Regions from separate parts of the Bradyrhizobium sp. S3.12.5 genome, predicted to be linked through region 2. Evidence: riboswitches for the same ligand, from Rfam matches in the RefSeq annotation. Region 2 holds a riboswitch; the other holds the start of a gene.
The links. Region 2 has a riboswitch for glycine ahead of ABIC09_RS09105 (D-amino acid dehydrogenase). Riboswitches for the same ligand answer to the same signal wherever they lie in the genome.
Positions count from the first base shown of each region.

Region 1: linked by a shared signal. The riboswitch ahead of gcvT (glycine cleavage system aminomethyltransferase GcvT) and the one ahead of ABIC09_RS09105 (D-amino acid dehydrogenase) in region 2 are both predicted to bind glycine.

Region 1 is NZ_JBEPRF010000005.1:89,657-95,213, forward strand. It holds gene gcvP (aminomethyl-transferring glycine dehydrogenase) at 1-2,004, opposite strand, end outside; gene gcvH (glycine cleavage system protein GcvH) at 2,169-2,537, opposite strand; gene gcvT (glycine cleavage system aminomethyltransferase GcvT) at 2,551-3,699, opposite strand; glycine riboswitch at 3,846-3,936, opposite strand; gene alaS (alanine--tRNA ligase) at 4,181-5,557, shown strand, end outside.
Region 2 is NZ_JBEPRF010000005.1:234,020-239,576, reverse strand. It holds gene ABIC09_RS09115 (ABC transporter substrate-binding protein) at 1-28, opposite strand, end outside; gene ABIC09_RS09110 (M20/M25/M40 family metallo-hydrolase) at 298-1,428, shown strand; glycine riboswitch at 1,523-1,627, shown strand; glycine riboswitch at 1,631-1,758, shown strand; gene ABIC09_RS09105 (D-amino acid dehydrogenase) at 1,827-3,137, shown strand; gene ABIC09_RS09100 (ABC transporter permease) at 3,321-4,262, shown strand; gene ABIC09_RS09095 (ABC transporter permease) at 4,281-5,168, shown strand; gene ABIC09_RS09090 (ABC transporter ATP-binding protein) at 5,297-5,557, shown strand, end outside.

The sequences.
Region 1 (5,557 bases), 140 kb from region 2:
GCCGTGGCCATGCACGATGTCGCAGATCTCGCGAATGTGCTGCTCGAACACGCCGTGGGTCGAGGGATAGGTGATCATGACCGCGGCAAGGTCGTTCGAATGCTTCTCCGCCTTGGCGCGGAGATCTTTGACGTCGACGTCGCCATTGGCCTCGCAGGCGACCACCACCACGTCCATGCCGACCATCGCGGCCGAGGCCGGGTTGGTGCCGTGGGCGGAGGAGGGGATCAGGCAGATCTTGCGATGCGCCTCGCCGCGCGCCGCATGATAGCCGCGGATCGCGAGCAGGCCGGCATATTCGCCTTGCGCGCCGGAGTTCGGCTGCAGCGAGATCGCGTCATAGCCGGTGATGTCGCACAGCCACTGCTCCAGCCGCGCGAACAGCGCGTGATAGCCCTTGGCCTGCTCGCGCGGGGCGAACGGGTGCAAGGATGCGAATTCCGGCCAGGTCAGCGGCATCATCTCGGTGGTCGCGTTCAGCTTCATCGTGCACGATCCCAGCGGAATCATCGCGCGGTCGAGCGCGAGGTCGCGATCGCTGAGCTTGCGCATGTAGCGCAGCATCTCGGTCTCCGAGCGATGGGCGTGGAATACGGGATGGGTGAGGAAGGCGGTGGTGCGCTTCAGCGCCTCCGGCAGCGCCTCGCGCGTGGTCGCGTCGATCTCGGCGTAGGAAAGCTGGCCGCCGAACGCGCGCCAGACCGCTTCGACGGTGGCGGGCGTGGTGGTCTCGTCGAGTGCGATGCGGAGCGCGCTTTCACCGACGCCGAGATTGATCTTCTCCGCGGTCGCGCGCGCGATGACCTCGGCGCGCTTGGCGCCGGCATCGACGCTGAGCGTGTCGAAGAAGGCTTCGCTGGTCAGAGCAAAGCCGAGCTTGCGCAGGCCGGCCGCGAGCACGGCGGCGCGGCGATGCACATTGCGCGCGATCTGCGCGAGGCCCTCGGGGCCGTGATAGACCGCATACATCGCGGCGATCACGGCGAGCAGCACCTGCGCGGTGCAGATGTTGGAGGTCGCCTTCTCGCGGCGAATGTGCTGCTCGCGGGTCTGCAGCGCGAGCCGATAGGCAGGCATCCCGCGCGAGTCGACGCTGAGGCCGACGATGCGGCCGGGCAGCGAGCGCTTCAGCGCATCGCGCACCGCCATATAGGCGGCGTGCGGGCCGCCATAGCCCATCGGCACGCCAAAGCGCTGCGCCGAGCCGATCGCGATGTCGGCGCCGAGCTCGCCGGGCGAGGCAAGCAGCGTTAGCGCCAGCAGATCGGCGGCAACGATTGCGAGCGCGCCCTTGGCCTTCAGCGCCGCGATCGCGGGCCTGAGGTCGCGCACCGCGCCGGATGATCCCGGATATTGCAGCAGCGCACCGAGCACGTCACACTTCGCGAGATCGGTGAGGGGATCGCCGACCACCAGCGACCAGCCGAGCGGCTCGGCGCGGGTGCGCATCACCGCGAGTGTCTGCGGATGCACATCCTTGTCGACGAAGAAGGCTTTCGCCTCGACCCGCGAATGCCGTTCCGCAAGCGCCATGGCTTCGGCCGCAGCGGTGGCCTCATCGAGCAGCGAGGCGTTGGCGACGTCGAGCCCGGTGAGGTCGCAGATCATGGTCTGGAAGTTGAACAGCGCTTCCAACCGGCCCTGGCTGATCTCGGGCTGATAGGGCGTGTACGCCGTGTACCAGGCGGGGCTTTCGAGGATGTTGCGCTGGATCACCGCGGGCAGGATCGTGCCGGAATAGCCCTGGCCGATCAGCGAGGTGAAGACCTGGTTCTGACGCGCGAGCTCGGCCATGTGCGCGATCGCCTCGGTCTCGCTCAAGGGCTTGCCGAGATCGAGCGGGGCGGCCTGCCGGATCGAGGCCGGCAGCGTCTCCGCCATCAGTGCGTCGACGCCCTTTGCGCTGACGGTCTCGAGCATTGCGCTGACATCGCGCGCCGACGGGCCGATGTGGCGGCGAACGAAACTGGCGGTGTCGCCATTGGATTTGCGGTGCGCGGTCATCATGGGTCCTCGCTTTAGATTATCTGTCGTCGGCGTCATGCCCCGCGAAGGCGGGGCATCCAGTACACGCAGGCGTCACGGCTTGAGCAGAGGAGCCGCGGCGTGCTGGATCGTCCGCCTCCGCGGACGATGACACCGAATATGAGGTCAAAGTTCTCGTCATCTCACGCCGTGTGTGCCTTGTAGGCGGCTTCATCCATGAGGCCGCCGAGCTCGCTCTTGTCGGCAATCCTGATCTTGAAGAACCAGGCTTTGCCTTGCGCATCCGAATTGACCAGCGCCGGCTCGCTCGCGAGATCGGGGTTGGTCTCCAGCACCTCGCCGGTCACAGGCGCGTAGACGTCGGAGGCGGCCTTCACCGATTCCACGACGGCTGCGGCTTCGGCCTTCTTGAGGACGCGGCCGAGCTTGGGCAGCTCGACGAACACGACGTCGCCGAGCTGCGACTGCGCGTAATCGGTGATGCCGACAGTGGCGACATCGCCCTCGATCGCGAGCCATTCGTGGTCGGTGGTGTACAGTGTCGTGGTCATTTTCTTAAAGTCCTCAGCGTTTGTAGGTGTTTTTCACGAAGGGCATGGCGGCGACGGTGAGCGGCAGACGTTGCGCGCGCACCTCGGCAAAGAGTTTTGTGCCGAGCGCGCTCAGGCTTGTGGGCACATAGCCCATCGCGACCGGCGCATTCAGGCTCGGGCCGAAACCGCCCGAGGTGACCTTTCCGATCGGCTCGCCGCCAGCGCTATCGGCAAACAGCAGCGCGCCTTCGCGCACCGGCGCGCGGCCCTCAGTGCGCAGGCCGACGCGGCGGCGGGATGCGCCGTGATCGAAATGAGCGAGGATCTTTTCGGCTCCGGGAAAACCGCCGGCGCGGGCGCCGCCGCTGCGGCGGCTTTTCTGCACCGACCATTCCAGCGCGGCCTCGACCGGCGTGGTCGCAGTGTCGATGTCGTGGCCGTAGAGGCAGAGGCCGGCTTCCAGCCGCAGGCTGTCGCGGGCCCCTAAGCCGATCGGCATCACGTCAGGATTTTCCAGCAGCGTCCTGGCCAGGCGCTCGGCATCCGCAGCGGGCACCGAAATTTCAAAACCGTCCTCGCCGGTGTAGCCGGAACGCGAGACAAAGCAGGCAAGCCCGGCGACCTGATGCGGGCCGGCGTCCATGAACTTCATGGCGGGCGCCTCTGCACACAATTTCGCCAGTGCAGCCTCGGCCTTCGGGCCCTGTAAGGCGATCAGCGCGCGATCGGCGAGCGAATCGATGACGCAGGCGTCGGAGAGATTGGCGCGCAGATGCGCCTCGTCCTCGGCCTTGCAGGCGGCGTTGACGACCAGGAACAAATGATCGCCGAAATTGGCGACCATCAGGTCGTCGAGAATGCCGCCATCCGCATTGGTGAACTGGGCGTAGCGCTGCCGCCCCTGTGCAACCGCGACGATATCCTGCGGCACCAGCCGCTCCAGCGCGCGGGCGGCGTCCTCGACCTTGCCCGACTTCGGCCGAAGCGCGATCTGGCCCATGTGGGAGACGTCGAACAGGCCGGCCTGGTTACGGGTCTGGAGGTGCTCTTTCAGGACGCCCGCGGGGTACTGCACGGGCATGTCATAGCCCGCGAACGGCACCATCTTGCCGCCGAGCGACACATGGAGGTCGTAGAGGGGGGTACGTCTCAGGGAGTCTCGGTCGTCGCGCACTGACATCACAGGGGCCCTCGGCGGTTCCCCGGGGACGATTCCCCTGAGGACACCAATCGAAGCCCCATCTGTCGCTGTGCCTGAGAGTATTATCCCGTCGGCGGACGCAGTCCGGGCCTTAAGCCCGTCGGCGCCTCTTTCCAGATGTCGTCAAAGCCACGCGGTCCTTTTGCCTGAGAGTTTCCGGGGCGGTTGCTCCTTCGGCGCCGGCTACCCAAAGCCGGTCTCTCCCGACGTGGCCGTACGATACAGATGGGTACAGACCACAGCCCGGCCAAGCCTGTCAACGCGCCCTTTGCGGCTTTCCAACGGGATTGCAACGGGATCGCAACGGGATTGCGCGACTGCGGCAACCCTCTGATCTCTCTGCACAGTTTCTGGACAGCGAAGCTGGCCTTGTCTAAAAGCGCTTTGGCCCGCAGATATCAGCCGAATCCCAGGTTTGGACGGCAAGGAAGCGGGTCCAAGCACACCCGATTGGATGAACATGAGCGGCGTCAACGAGATCAGGTCGACCTTTCTGAACTTCTTTGCCGAGAACGGCCACGAGATCGTGTCGTCCTCGCCATTGGTGCCGCGCAACGACCCGACGTTGATGTTCACCAATGCCGGCATGGTGCAGTTCAAGAACGTTTTTACAGGTGTCGAGAAGCGGCCGTATCAGCGCGCCACCACTTCGCAGAAATGCGTGCGCGCCGGCGGCAAGCACAACGACCTCGACAATGTCGGCTACACCGCGCGCCATCTCACCTTCTTCGAGATGCTCGGCAACTTCTCGTTCGGCGACTACTTCAAGGAGCGCGCGATCGAGCTGGCCTGGAAGCTCATCACGAAGGAGTTTGGGCTGAACAAGGACAAGCTGCTCGTCACCGTCTACCACACCGACGACGAGGCGCACGGGCTCTGGAAGAAGATCGCCGGCTTCTCCGACGACCGTATCATCCGCATCCCGACCTCGGACAATTTCTGGGCAATGGGCGACACCGGCCCGTGCGGCCCGTGCTCGGAGATCTTCATCGACCGCGGCGATCACATCTGGGGCGGCCCTCCGGGCTCGCCGGAAGAGGACGGCGATCGCTTCCTCGAATTCTGGAATCTCGTCTTCATGCAATACGAGCAGGTGACGAAGGAGGAGCGCGTGGATCTGCCGCGTCCCTCGATCGACACCGGCATGGGCCTGGAGCGCATGGCCAGCATCATGCAGGGCGTCGACAGCGTGTTCGAGACCGACCTGTTCCGCCACCTGATCGATGCGACGTCGTCCGCGCTGGGCCACGGGCCGAACGAGCAGACGGTGGCCTCGTTCCGCGTCATCGCCGACCATTTGCGCTCTTCCGCCTTCCTGGTCGCGGATGGCGTGCTGCCCTCCAACGAGGGCCGCGGTTACGTGCTGCGCCGGATCATGCGCCGCGCGATGCGCCATGCGCAGCTGCTCGGCGCGAAAGAGCCGCTGATGCATCGCCTGGTCTGGGCGCTGGTCCGCGAGATGGGCCAGGCCTATCCCGACCTGATGCGCGCCGAGAATCTGATCGAGGAAACGCTGCGGCTGGAAGAGACCCGCTTCCGCAAGACGCTGGTGCGCGGTCTCGCCATTCTCGACGAGAAGAGCGCGTCCTTGAAGAACGGCGACATGTTCGACGGCGACGTCGCCTTCACGCTCTACGACACCTACGGCTTCCCGCTGGACCTGACCCAGGACGCGCTGAAGTCGCGCGGCATCGGCGTCGACCAGTCCGCCTTCACCGACGCGATGGAGCGTCAAAAGGCCAAGGCGCGCGAGTCCTGGAAGGGATCCGGCGAGGCGGCCTCCGAGACGATCTGGTTCCCGCTGCGCGAGAAGTTGGGTGCTACCGAATTTCTGGGC
Region 2 (5,557 bases):
GTCGCCCCCGGCGCATCAAGCTCAACATAGAAAGTTTCTCCTGGCGTGAAACTGTTCAAAGGCAGGTTATTGGTTGGGCATTCGGTTCGTTCCTTAGGCGAACTAACCTCATGCAATGCCTTTATCTTTTCGAGACTTGCAGACAGTGTTGAGCGCGTCAATCCGGTTTCGGTGCAGCCCATGGCATCGCGCGCACGGGCTCCACAATGACCGGTTTGGCTCTACAACTCTTCCCGCTTGTCCTGCCCGCGCCGATGCAATGCGCATTCCATCTTTTGAAGCTTGAGAGACATCAAGATGAATCCAGCCAATCTTCCCTTCGATTCCGAGGCGATGCTCGAGGGCCTGCGCACCTGGGTGGAATGCGAGAGCCCGACCTGGGACGCAGGAGCGGTCAACCGTATGCTCGATATCGCAGCGCGGGATATGGCGATCATGGGTGCGACCATCGAGCGCATCGCCGGCCGTCAGGGCTTTGGCGGCGTCGTCCGCGCGCGCTTCCCGCATCCAAAGCAGGGCGAGCCGGGCATCCTGATCGCCGGGCACGTGGATACCGTCCACCCGGTCGGCACCATCGAGAAGCTCAAATGGCGGCGCGAGGGCAATAAGTGCTACGGCCCGGGCATCTACGACATGAAGGGCGGCAACTATCTCTCGCTGGAAGCGATCCGGCAGCTGGCGCGCGCGTCCTTCACCACGCCGCTGCCGGTCACCATCCTGTTTACGCCGGACGAGGAAGTCGGCACGCCCTCGACGCGCGACATCATCGAGGCGGAAGCTGCGCGCAACAAATATGTGCTCGTGCCCGAGCCCGGCCGCGCCGACAACGGCGTCACGACCGGACGTTACGCCATCGCGCGATTCAATCTGGAAGCGACGGGGCGGCCGAGCCACGCCGGCGCGACCCTATCGGCGGGACGCTCGGCAATCCGCGAGATGGCAAGGCAGATTCTTGCGATCGACGCGATGACGACGGAAGACTGCACTTTCTCGGTCGGCGTCGTGCATGGCGGGCAGTGGGTCAACTGCGTTGCAACGACTGCCACCGGCGAAGCGCTCTCCATGGCGAAGCGCCAGGCCGATCTCGACCGCGGCGTCGAGCGGATGCTGGCCCTGTCGGGCACCGCGAACGACGTCAACTTCAAGGTGACGCGTGGCGTGACGCGGCCGGTGTGGGAGGCGGATGCCGGCACCATGGCGCTGTATGAAAAGGCGCGCGGCATCGCCAAATCTCTCGGCGCGGAATTACCGCATGCGAGCTCCGGCGGAGGCTCCGACGGCAACTTTACGGGCGCGATGGGAATTCCGACGCTCGACGGTCTCGGCGTGCGCGGCGGCAATGGCCACACGCTCGAGGAGTTCATCGAGGTCGAGAGCCTGGTTGAACGCGGGCGCTTGATGGCTGGGTTGCTTGCGACGCTGGAGTAATTGAATCAACTTCGCACTGCACAATGCGTTGGCAGGCGCGGTTCAAATTTAGCCTTGTCTAAAAATAAGGCGCATCGTACTGCTCGATGGTCCACGCGACGATGCGGGAGAGATCGCAATGAAGGCTTCCAGCTTTCATTGCGGCGCCGACGGAGCAACCGCCCCGGAAACTCTCAGGCAAAAGGACTGTATCGTCAGGACGATCTGGAGAGAGACGGCACGAATGAGACATCGTGACGTCCACCGAAGGGGATAGTCCGTATTGGCCTTGTGAGGTCCGCCCTCGCCGAGGTCCGTGTCGGATCAAGCTCTCAGGTAACCGTGACAGATGGGGCGCCGCCAACGGCTTTCGGGCCGGCGGTTAGCCGACTCTAACTCACGGGAGCCCCGACTTCATCATGACTCATATCGCCATCATTGGCGCCGGCATCACCGGCGTAACGACTGCCTATGCCCTGCTCGAACGCGGCTTTGAGGTGACGGTGCTCGACAAGCATCGCTACGCCGCGATGGAGACCTCGTTTGCGAACGGCGGGCAGCTCTCCGCCAGCAATGCCGAGGTGTGGAATAGCACCGCCACGATCCTGAAAGGCCTGCGCTGGATGTTCCGGCGCGACGCGCCGCTGCTGATGAACCCGCGGCCGAACTGGCACAAATATTCCTGGATGAGCGAGTTCGTCGCCAATATCGGAAACTACCGCGCCAACACGATTCTGACCACGCGGCTCGCGATCGAAGCCCGCAAGCACCTGTTCGAGATTGCGGCACGCGAAGGCATCGACTTCGATCTCGAACGTCGCGGCATCCTCCATATCTATAACGACAGGAAGGGTTTCGAGTCCGGCCTGCGCGTCAACGCACTGCTGCAGGAAGGTGGGCTCGATCGGCGCCCGGTGACTTCGGAGGAAATCCGCACGATCGAGCCGACGCTGCGCAAGGATTATTACGGCTTCTACACGCCGTCGGATGCGACCGGCGACATTCATAAGTTCACGCGCGGGCTGGCGGACGCCTGCAAGCGTCGCGGCGCAACCTTCATCCATGAGGCCAATATCGATTCCGTCGCCCCGGCCGGCGGAGGCTTTGTCATCGGCTGGGCTGATCTGTCCGCAAGCGACGCGGTCGCCTCCGCGCGCGGCGTGCTGAAGGTTGATGGCGTCGTGGTCTGCGCCGGCGTTGCCAGCCGTCACTTCGCCGCCATGCTCGACGAGCGCGTCAACGTCTATCCGGTGAAGGGCTATTCGATCACCGTGCACCTCGATACCGACGAAAGCCGTAGCGCGACGCCGACCGTCAGCCTGCTCGACGAAGCCGCCAAGATCGTCACCAGCCGGCTCGGCGCGGATCGTTTTCGCGTTGCCGGCACGGCCGAGTTCAACGACTTCAACCGCGACATCCGCGCCGACCGCGTGCAGCCATTGATCGACTGGGTGCGCAGCAATTTCCCGGCGGTCGAGACGTCTCGCATTATTCCGTGGGCCGGGCTGCGTCCGATGATGCCCGACATGATGCCGGTGGTGCGAGCAGGCCGGATGCCCGGCGTGTTCTTCAACACCGGCCACGGCCATCTCGGCTGGACGTTATCGGCCGCGACCGCGCAAATGATTGCCGCAACCATCGACGGCTGGCGCGGGCTCAATGCGCCGCCAACCGTCCCTTCGCTTCGGGGCGAACTTGCGGTTGAGCGCGAGATGCGCTGTGCATCCTGAGTGGTCGCAAAACCGATGCGGGGCGGCCTCTTGCGACCGCCCTGCCCTTGGCACACAATTTGCCCCGAGACGACGGTTCTCCGGCCGGCTTTTCCAGCCCGAACGACAGGCACGCATGATAGACACGATCGAATCCACGGGTGCCCTCTGGGCGTCGCAAGTTCCGCAGCCGGAGATAGGTTCATGCTAGGTTATCTCATTCGCCGCGTTCTGGCTGCGGTGCCCGTGATGGGCGTCGTCGCGCTGTTCGTGTTCCTGTTGCTGCGGCTGACGCCCGGCGACCCGGCCGCGATCCTCGCCGGCGACAATGCGACGCCGGAGCGGCTGGAGCGGATTCGCGCCTCGCTCGGCCTCAACGAGCCGCTGATCGTGCAGTTCATCACCTGGGTCGGCAAGCTCTTGCACGGCGATCTCGGCACGTCGCTGATCTCCAACCTGCCGGTCATGAAGATGATCGGCCAGCGCGTCGAGCCGTCGATCTCGATCGCGCTGTCGACCATCATCCTCGCCGTCATCGTCGCCGTGCCCTTGGGGGTGATCGCGGCCTGGAAGCACGGCACCTGGATCGACCGTTTCGTGATGGGCCTCTCCGTGCTCGGCTTCTCGGTGCCGGTGTTCGTGGTCGGCTATGTCCTGATCGAGGTCTTTGCGATCGACCTGCGCTGGGTGCCGGTGCAGGGCTTCAAGAGCATCTCGACCGGCTTCGGCGCCTTCTTCGAGCGCATCATCCTGCCGACCTGCGCGCTCTCCTTCATCTACATCGCGCTGATCGCGCGCATGACGCGCGCGGCGATGCTCGATGTGCTCGGCGAAGATTACGTGCGAACGGCACGCGCCAAGGGCATCAACGAGGTCGCGGTGATGATGCGGCACGCGCTGCGCAACGCCGCTGTGCCCGTGATCACCGTGATCGGTACCGGCTTCGCGCTACTGATCTCCGGCGTCGTCGTGACCGAGAGCGTGTTCAACATCCCAGGCATCGGCCGCCTCACCGTCGATGCGGTGCTGGCGCGCGACTATCCGGTGATCCAGGCGATGATCCTGCTGACCTCGCTGATCTACGTCGTCGTCAATCTCCTGATCGACGTCGCCTACACGCTGCTCGATCCCCGGATCCGGTACTGAGGCTAGGACAACAACAAAATGTCAGTCGATACCCTTCCCCAGTCATCCATTCCGATCACGTCGCCGCTGCGGCCGCGTTTCGGCTTCCTCACCTCGACACCGATCATCGCCACGGCGACGGTGTTGCTCGCGCTGATCGTGCTAATCTCGGTCCTGGCGCCGCTGATCGCGCCGCATGATCCGATCCAGCTTGCACCGTCACTGCGGCTGAAGCCCTCCTCGGCGCAATTCCTGCTCGGCACCGACGCCTACGGCCGCGACCTGCTGTCGCGCGTCATCTATGGCGGCCGAATCTCGCTTCTGATCGGCATCGGCTCGGCGATCCTCTCGATCGTCATTGGCCTTGCGATCGGTCTTGTCTCCGGCTTCTTCAAGCTGATCGATTCCGTCCTGATGCGCGTCATGGACGGCCTGATGGCGATGCCGAGCATCTTGCTCGCCATCGCCGTGGTTTCGCTGTCCGGCGCCAGCATCTGGACCGTGCTGATCGCGATCACCATTCCCGAGATCCCGCGCGTGGCGCGCCTGGTGCGCTCGGTGGTGCTGTCGGCGCGCGAAGAGCCTTATGTCGAAGCGGCGATCTCGGTCGGCTCGTCGCTGCCAAAAATCATGTGGCGGCATCTGATGCCGAACACGATCGCGCCGCTGATCGTCCAGGGCACCTATGTCTGCGCCTCCGCCATCCTCACCGAGGCCATCCTCTCCTTCCTCGGCGCCGGCATCTCGCCGGAGACGCCGACCTGGGGCAACATCATGGCCGAGGGCCGCCAGTATTTTCAGCTCAAGCCGACGCTGATCTTCTGGCCGGGCCTGCTGCTCTCGATCGCCATCCTCAGCATCAATCTGATCGGCGACGCCGCCCGCGACGCACTCGATCCCCGCATGAAGCAGCGGGAGGGCAAGTGATTTGTCTCGCCAGCCGTGCCCCTTGTTCCGTCATTGCGAGCGAAGCGAAGCAATCCAGTCTGCCTCCGCGGAAAGATTTCTGGATTGCTTCGTCGCTTCGCTCCTCGCAATGACGACGGAGTGACCTGATGACCAACCCCATTCTCGACATCAACAACCTCGTCGTCTCCGTCGGCAAGAAGCCGGGCGGGCCCAAGATCATCGACGGCATCTCGGTCCAGGTGCACCAGGGCGAGACGCTGTGCCTCGTCGGCGAAAGCGGCTCGGGCAAGTCGGTGACCTCGCTCACCACGATGGGCCTGCTGCCGAAGGGCACGCTGGTTCCGACCAGCGGCAGCGTCAAGCTGGTCGGCGAGGAGATCCTCACCGCGACCGACCGCCGCCTGCGC